One region of the Bacillus sp. FJAT-27231 genome, then DNA from elsewhere that is predicted to be linked to it. Evidence: riboswitches for the same ligand, from Rfam matches in the RefSeq annotation. Region 1 holds a riboswitch; the other holds the start of a gene.
The links. Region 1 has a riboswitch for S-adenosylmethionine ahead of AC623_RS05080 (methionine biosynthesis PLP-dependent protein). Riboswitches for the same ligand answer to the same signal wherever they lie in the genome.
Positions count from the first base shown of each region.

Region 2: linked by a shared signal. The riboswitch ahead of AC623_RS07480 (Na+/H+ antiporter NhaC family protein) and the one ahead of AC623_RS05080 (methionine biosynthesis PLP-dependent protein) in region 1 are both predicted to bind S-adenosylmethionine.

Region 1 covers NZ_LFZU01000001.1:1,069,191-1,073,692, reverse strand. The annotation lists gene metC (cystathionine beta-lyase) at 1-616, opposite strand, end outside; gene AC623_RS05080 (methionine biosynthesis PLP-dependent protein) at 622-1,728, opposite strand; SAM riboswitch class I at 1,798-1,901, opposite strand; gene AC623_RS05075 (aliphatic sulfonate ABC transporter substrate-binding protein) at 1,971-2,972, opposite strand; gene AC623_RS05070 (ABC transporter permease) at 2,999-3,757, opposite strand; gene AC623_RS05065 (ABC transporter ATP-binding protein) at 3,741-4,502, opposite strand, start outside.
Region 2 covers NZ_LFZU01000001.1:1,577,880-1,582,381, reverse strand. The annotation lists gene AC623_RS07485 (zinc-dependent alcohol dehydrogenase family protein) at 1-99, opposite strand, end outside; gene AC623_RS07480 (Na+/H+ antiporter NhaC family protein) at 664-1,944, opposite strand; SAM riboswitch class I at 2,054-2,161, opposite strand; gene AC623_RS07475 (MFS transporter) at 2,406-3,587, opposite strand; partial or broken gene AC623_RS20960 (transposase) at 3,679-3,853, opposite strand; gene pdxR (MocR-like pyridoxine biosynthesis transcription factor PdxR) at 3,873-4,502, opposite strand, start outside.

The DNA of each region.
Region 1 (4,502 bases):
CACTGTGACCGGATAAAAACTTCGTAGCACTGTGCAGAACAAGATCAACACCAAGATCAAGCGGACGCTGTAAAGCTGGTGTCAAAAATGTATTATCGACAAATGTCAGACAGTTGTTTGCTTTTGCCAATTTAACAATTCCTTTGATGTCCGTCACTTTTAACAAAGGGTTAGACGGTGTTTCCATGTAAATTAATTTTGTGTTTTCTTTTATATTGGAGGCGACTTCATGTAAATTGGTCATATCCACAAATGTATGGTCAATCCCAAAACGATTGAGTACAGTTGTGACCATGCGATACGTACCGCCATACACATCCTCCGTAATCAATATATGATCTCCTTTAGAAAGCAGAAGGAAAGCAGTAGAAATCGCTGCCATGCCTGATGAAAAAGCAAATCCGCGCGTGCCGCCCTCTAGCTCAGCGATCGCTGTTTCTAGTGCTTCTCTTGTCGGGTTCCCAGAACGGCTGTAATCATAGCTGCCGAACCGATCGAAATCCTTTTGGTGAAAGGTAGAAGCATGCTGAATGGGTACACTAACTGCTCCCGTTCCTTCATCAAATTTATGGCTGTTGTGTAATAGTTTCGTTTGAAAAGAATACTGCTCACTCATTATCTTCACCCCTTCATTTTGTTAAACGCTTGTGTTAAATCAGCAATTAAATCCTCTGCATGTTCAATTCCTACTGAAAAACGAAGCAGCCGGTTACAGACACCGTTTTGAATCCGCATCTCTTCCGGGACATCCATGTGTGTCTGTGTCGCTGGATACGTAATAAAGCTCTCTACTCCACCGAGGCTTTCAGCAAACGTAATTAGATTCAAGCTTCTTAAAAAGTCATCCACCCACACTTCCGACTCTAAGCGGAATGATAGCATTCCTCCTCGTCCCGGATAGAGAACATCTGTCACCTCCGGACAACATCGCAGAAATTCTGAGACTTGTTTTGCGTTCTGCTCGTGCTGCTTCATACGCAGGCTCAGTGTTTTCATACCGCGGATTAACAGCCAGGAATCAAGCGGTGCTAAAACGGCTCCAATAGCATTCTGCATTTCTCCTACCGACAAGGCCAGCTTTTCTCCTTTCACTGCAATCAAGCCGGCCAGCACATCATTGTGCCCGCCTAAATATTTCGTCGCACTGTGGATGACAATGTCAGCTCCTTGCGTTAACGGACGCTGCAAATATGGCGTGTAAAACGTATTATCCACAATGAGCAGCAGCCCATGCTCTTTCGCTAATCCTGCCACCAACTCGATCTCTACCTCCTGCATGAGCGGATTAGTAGGTGTTTCAAGAAAGATGACTTTTGTCTTTTCTGTTATTTTCTTCTTCACTTCGTTGATATCTTGAAAGCTGTCATAGACAAATGACAGTCCAAACTTTTTCCACCCTTTCTCAAATAAGCGATACGTCCCGCCATATAAATCGGCGGAAACAAGCCACTCATCCCCTGGTTCAGCCAATGCCAGCAGAGTTTGGATCGCCGCCATCCCCGATGAAAAAGCAAACCCAGCATCGCCGCCTTCCAAATCTGCAATGGCTTGCTCTACAATTTGCCGTGTTGGATTTCCTGTGCGGATATAATCATAACCCGTTGAACGTCCAATTCCCTCATGACGGTAAGCTGTTGAAAAGTAAACGGGTGCATTGACTGTTCCTGTTGCTGTTTCACTGCGATTTCCAATTTGTGCTAGCACTGTATCGATGTGTGTATGTGACATGTTCTTCTCTCCTTTATGTATGCCTAAAAATAAAAAGCCTTCTTAAGAAGAAGGCTTTTTAATATCTTCCTCTCATCTTTCGGGATGGATCCCGCTGGAATTAGCACCTTGACTTTACGCAGCCGGTTGCTGAAGCATCATCGGGCCAGTCCCTCCGCTTCTCTTGATAAGAACTTATAAAATTTTGACTTTTTTTAAATGTACAGTAAAAAGATCGAAATGACAAGAGTTTTTCTAATATTTTATTTTTTCGCAAATTGTTTATCGATCAATGCATCGAAATCAGGCTGCTCTTTCAAGAATTTCAAGTCATAAGAAGAGTTAGCAAACTCTTGCACAACTTTTTCATTCACATCTGCTGTGTACGTAATTCTTTCCCATGCACTATCGACAACGTCTTTTGCCAGTTCTTGCTTCGTATCCTTTTTAATCGCTGCAATCGTTAGCTTCTTCGCCTCTTCAGGATTGCTGTTAATAAAATCGATTGCTTTTTTATGAGCATCTACAATGTGCTGCACAAGCTCTGGATCCTCTTTAATTAATTTGCCGCTTGTCACAAGTACAGAGTTAGGCAGTGTTGTACCAAAAGAAATTTCGTCGCTATCTACAATAATTTTTGCTCCTTCTTCTTTCACGAGCAAAGAGCCCCAAGGTTCAGGAACAGCCGCAAGATCGACTTTACCAGATTCAAATAAACCGGCATATTGAGCTGGCTTTCCAGTCGTGTGCTTTAAGCTGCCGCCAATACGATTTGATTCAAGCCCAAAATCTTTTATAAATGTTTCCATTTGCACGTCATGTGTACAACCCACACCAGGAGTGATAAATGTTTTACCGGCAAAGTCTTTAACTGAATTAATGCCGCTGCCTTTACGAGCAACGATAACCGTACCGCCTGAAGAGCTGCCGGCCACAATTTTCACGTCGGCTCCATTCGTAAAGTTATTCATAACCGGACCAGGCCCAACAAGCCCCGCCTGAACGTCTCCTGTTTTCAATGCCACCATAAAGGCTCCGCCATCTGGAAAAGATTTATATTCAACATCCACGTCTTTGCCAAGCGCTTCTTCGTAGTACCCTTTTTCTCTGGCGATCATAGCCGGTACATGGTCAAGGTTTGGAAAATAACCGATGACCACTTTCTTTTTGCCTTCTGATTTTCCCTCTTCTGCCGAGTTGCAGCCGGCTAATACACCAACTAGCAAAAGCATAATGAAGCCAACATAGCCAAGCTTCTTCTTCATGTTGTTTCCCCCATTAACTAAAAATATTAATTTGTTTCAAGTCCCCAGCGCCGCATAACATTTTTCTCCACTCTTTGGAAGAATGCATAATCGACGATGCTTCCAATGACGCCAATTAAAATCATGACAGCAATCACGAGGCTCATGTCCCCGAAGTCAGAGGCATACTTTAACGTATAGCCTAGTCCTGGCCCTGTACTTAAAATTTCAGCAGCCATCAACGCCCGCCACGCAAATGCCCAGGCAAGCCTTATTCCAGTGACAGCATAAGGAATAGACGCTGGGAAGATCACTCTCATGAACAAGTCAATTCCCCGTGATCCCATTGTCTGCGCCGCCCGAATATAAAGCGGAGCTACACTCTTAATGCCCATTCGCATATTGATCGTCATCACAAGTGTACCGCCAAGAACGACAATGAAAATAACTGATTTTTCATTTAAGCCAAACCACATAATAGCAAGCGGCAGCCATACGATGCTCGGTACGCTTTGGAGAGCCAAAATAAGTGAACCAAGTGTTTCATCGGCGGTTTTTGATTTAGCTAATAAAATGCCGATGCCAATTCCCAATACGAGAGAAATAAGCAACCCGACAAATAGACGCTCAAAGCTTGCTATTAAGTCATAAATTAATGTTTTGTCTTCAAATCCGCGAACGAGTGCCTGCCAAACATCTGTCGGCTTTGGCATGACATCCGGCGTCCAGCCGCCTGCCCGCACGATTCCTTCCCAAGCAATTAATAAAACGATAAAGAAAACAAGTTGTTTAATGATTCGCTGCATAGGCTAGTTCCTCTTTTACTACTTTGTCAATTTCATTTTTTAATAGCAAGCTAATTTTCTTTTCAAGCTGGATCACTTCTTTTTGATCAAACCTTCTTGGTCTTGGGATATCTACTGGAATATCCGCAATGATTGTTCCTGGCTGTGTACCCATGACGATGATTCGGTCTGATAACTTAATAGACTCCGAGATGCTGTGAGTAACAAACAAAATCGTTTTTCGTGTCTCAATCCAAATTTTTTCAAGCTCTGCATGCATGCGCGCCCGTGTCTGCTCATCTAATGCACCAAATGGTTCATCCATTAACAGTACTTTTGGGTTCATAGCCAGCGCTCTGGCAATAGCTACACGCTGCTGCATTCCTCCTGACAGCTCATGAGGATAATGGCCGGCGTAATGAGAAAGCTGCACCATTTGTAAAAATTTACGCGCCGTTTCTTTCGCCTCTTTTTTGCTCATTTCCTTTTTTAGAGGAAACATGACATTTTCTTCTACGTTCAGCCACGGGAATAAGGCGGCTTGCTGAAACACCATCCCCCGGTCTTTCCCCGGCTTTTTAATTGGTTTCCCTTCGAGCTTAATTTCACCGGAAGTCGCTTCACTTAAGCCCGCTACCATCGATAACAACGTTGACTTCCCACAGCCTGAAGGACCAAGTATGGAGACGAACTCCCCTTCATTTATCGTAGTGTTTACATCAACCAGTACATCATTAACTACTTTATTATTAACAAACTGCTTATT
Region 2 (4,502 bases), 510 kb from region 1:
GACTTCATTATCTTTTGGTGGCTGAATACTTTTAGACTCCACTCTTACTACATCTCTAGGACTACCGAATTCATAGAATTTAATACATTTTGCATCCAACATTATGTCTCCTTCATATAAATCAGATTATTTAATTATATCCTCTTCACTTCAACTGCCTCGTCTAGATAGTCTACAACAATCTGGCCCTAAAATGGAAATAAGCGCTAATCCCTGCTACAGGAAAGCGCCCGATTGCTGAACAAATGAGATAGTGATGCCCCTAATGTTAATACTGCTATGAAGATTTCAATTGTAAACGCGCAATTTTCGAAAACCATTGTGATAAAACTTCCCACAAGCGAATGTTATTTCAATTAAAACCTTAAGTAGAATAGCGAAAGAGGCCTAATCGATTAAAACTTGTTAGATATTCGGTATTACACCTAGAAATGACGAAGTTAAAAAAAGTTTTGGGGACTAAAAACGGTCAGCCTCCCAAAAATAATGAACTAAATAATGATCTTATTATAAATTCAATAGGGACAGAAACAGAAAGCCAAGCTTCTGAATTAAAGCTAAGGTTCCAAATTTCCATACTTTCAAAGGCCATGACTGATGCACTAATACTTTACCTTTTTTAACAACTGGAGGACAGGCCCCATTAATTTAAAGTGGTGAAGTTCAGGCTTTCTTTTTTGTCGGGTATCCCATGAGAATAGCGATGATTCCACAGATTCCTATAAGGATTGGATAGAAAGAGTATGGAAGGATGCTCACTGGCGATATTCCGGCTACACTTGCAGCTGCCAATAATTGGGCTCCATATGGCAGAAGGCCTTGGGTCGAGCAGGAGAAAATATCTAATATACTCGCGGACTTTCGCGGCTCAATCCCATACTGATCAGCAATATTTTTTGCAAGCGGACCGGTGATTAAAATAGCAATCGTATTATTGGCCGTCGATAAATCCGTTAAGCCCACGAGACCGGCAATCCCAAATTCAGCACCCTTTTTTGATTTAATCCTTCGTGTCACAAGGTGAAGCAGAAAATCAATCCCGTCGTTAAATTTAATAACCTCCACCATTCCAGCTATTAATATCGCAAGAAAGGCGATTTCATACATGCCTGCCATGCCTTCACCAATCTTTTGCAAAAAGCTCATTACATGATAGCTGCCATCCGCTAAGCCTACAGCTCCGGCCAGAACAACCCCTAATGCCAAAACAAGGAAAACATTCATTCCAGCTAACGCAAAAATAATAACCAAAACATAAGGAACAATTTTCACCCAATTATAGTTTAAATGCTCTACTTGTGCCGTTTCACCCATTGTGATAGCGCCTAAAATAATGCCTGTAACAACAGCTGCCGGCAACACAATCCAAAAATTTACCTTAAATTTATCTTTCATTTGCGCACCTTGTGAACGAGTGGCAGTAATGGTGGTATCTGAAATAAAGGATAAATTATCGCCAAACATCGAACCGCCAATAATCGCCGCCATTATTAAAGCCATGGCAAGATCAGTATGCTCGCTTATCCCAACTCCAATTGGCGCCAGTGCAACAATCGTTCCCATTGATGTACCCATTGACAGGGAAATGAAGCAGGCAATGATGAACAAGCCTACGATAAGCAGGTTTTGCGGAACGACCGATAAAGCAAAGTTAACAGTGGAATCCACTGCCCCCATGCCTTTCGCTACCTCTGAAAAGGCTCCAGCCAAGAGAAAAATAACAACCATCAGCATGACATTTAAATTTCCTGCTCCTTGGCAAAAAATATCAACCTTTCTCGAAAACGATTCTTTTCGATTCATCGCCAGAGCCACAGCACCCGAAATGGCAATGGCTACAATGACAGGAAAGGCATAAAAATCACCTGTCATAACCCCTGAACCAATAAATAAAATCAAAAAAACAACAAATGGGATTAGCGCCCATGGATTTCCTTTCTTCATGGTTCCACCTCCAAAAAATAAAAAAGGGCACGTCTTTTGTCCAGTTTTGCCCCGAAAAAAGGCCTCTTCTTGAAACAACAAGAAGAGGCCTTATATCTATAAAACACCCCTCTTATCTAGCAAGCCTTTGCTTGCTGGATTTGGCACAGCAACTTAATCACTAAGTTCCGCTGCCGAGATCTCATCGGGCCAGCCCCTCCATCTCTCTTGATAAGAAGAAAATATCTTATTCATTTGTCACAGTAAATAAAAGACTACAAGATTTTTATTCCTTTATCAACAAAATTTTTATGGATATTTTTGGATGACGAATGGAAGATTATATTAGGGCTTAAAAGGATAAACGTTACTGAAAATTTTTACTCCAGTCAACCATCAAAAGTATTATAAAATAACAAAGGAGGTTGTTTTATGTCAAACTTTCATAAACAAAAAATTGTAAACAGCGTTCCGTAAAAAAGCTATTCGTAACGTCTATATTTGACCATAAATACCATTCCAAGAATAGGTCCAATCGCTAATACCGAAAAGACCCACTCCCAACCAACGATTCTCTGAATAATAGGGATTAGATTAATAGAAAATATAGTAATCAGGAAACCAATACACATTTGAAAAGTAAGGGCTGTACCTACATAATCAACTTCAGCTATTTCTGAAACTGCTGCAGAAAATTGGGCGGAATCAGATATGACAGACATCCCCCAAACAATGGCGATTATTAGAGTTAGCCAAATAAATTGTCCAAATGTAAAACCTATTACTATTGAACAGGCAGCACTGATCAGCATAGAAATAATCGTTAAATTGGCTCTTCCTATTTTATCTGAGATTAGTCCACCTGCTATACATCCAATCCCTCCTGCAATTCCTATTGAAATAAAAGAGGATAACGCAATGAACCAATGAGGAATTCCTGGTGAATAGGTTGAGAAACTAGCTGCCAAAAAGGAAGGAAGCCATGTCCACATCGCATATAATTCCCACATATGACCAAAATAACCGTAATTCGCGAGCATTACCGGTTTATTCACTACTACTTTTTTTATTAATTTTAACGAAAAAGGCAATCTTTTCGATTTTACTGGAGCATCTTCTAAAATAAACGCGACAACTAGAGCCGATAATAAAGCCAAAATTGAACTACAAATGATCACGAATTTCCAATTTAACGAAGAAAAAAATATCACAACAAAATGAGGTAATGATGACCCTAATGTTAAGGCTGCTATTAAGATTCCAATTGCAAATCCGCGATTTTTTGGAAACCATTGTGATAAAATTTTCACAGCTACTGGGTATACACCAGCGAGTGTTATGCCGGTTAAAACCCTAAGTAGAATACCGAAAAAAGCGGAATCAACTAGAATAAGTGAAGCATTCAATATTGCACCTAGACATGCTGAAATTGCGAAAACTTTTCGGGGATTAAAACGGTCAGCCACCCCAAAATATGAACTGAATAATGATCCTATTACAAATCCGATAGGAACAGAAGCAGAAAGCCAAGCTTCTGAATTGGAACTAAGGTTCCAAACTTCAATTAGTTCGGGGGCAATCACTGATGCACTAAACCACAAGCTTAAAGCACACAATTCTGATAATCCAATCCACGCCAATGCTCTCCAAGAACTTTGAATCATAATATCCCCCCTCTTAAATAAAGCTGAATAATATGTTTTACAAAAAGAAAAAGAACCTCCAGTTTGCTTATATAAAACCGATTTGAAGTCAATCTTCACAGATCTCTGCCTGGTCAGCTACATGAACTTTGCGGGCAATATTACGTCTTCCTTCCCCCTCTCTCTTTGATGTCTTCCAGCAGTCCTTTCCAGACAAACACTGATTCTCTGGGGACCATCGTGTAAGCCAGCACTTCTTTCGATCCGTCTTCACAAATGCCAGCAGCTGTGATAAGGTTGAGACTTTTAAAACCAAGCTTTTTTTAAGAGGCTTATACCAAGTTGGATTTCCTCATCAGAAAGATTACTGAAACCAAGCTTAATAACTGGTTGATCAGAATGATTGTTAACGACGTATAGTGAGATAGGATACACTTTAACACCATAAGCGGAAGCCTGTTTGATGAGCCATTCTTCTGAACGATTCGTGTGTACTTTGACTAATAAGTACAAACCAGACTGTTCGCCAATAATAGATATACTTTGCTTGAACTCTTTTTTTAACAATGATACTAAGTGCTGCATCTTTCGTTTATAAACAAGACGCATACGCTTAATATGACGATTCCATTCTCCCTCTTCCATGAACTTAGCCATTGTGAGTTGGCTAAGAAGTGAAGTGGTGCTCTCGAAATGACGGAAGTGATTTTTATAACGATCTAATAGCGGTTGTGGGAGCACCATATAACTTAAACGGATCCCTGGAAGGAAACACTTCGAAAAGTTCCCCAGATAAATAACCCTTGTGGCATCAAGGGAAGCAAGAGCTGGAAATGGCCGTTGTGTGTAACGAAATTCGCTGTCATAATCGTCTTCGATAATATATCCCTGTATACTGGCAGCCCAATGAATAAGCATTTGCCGCTGTTGAATGGA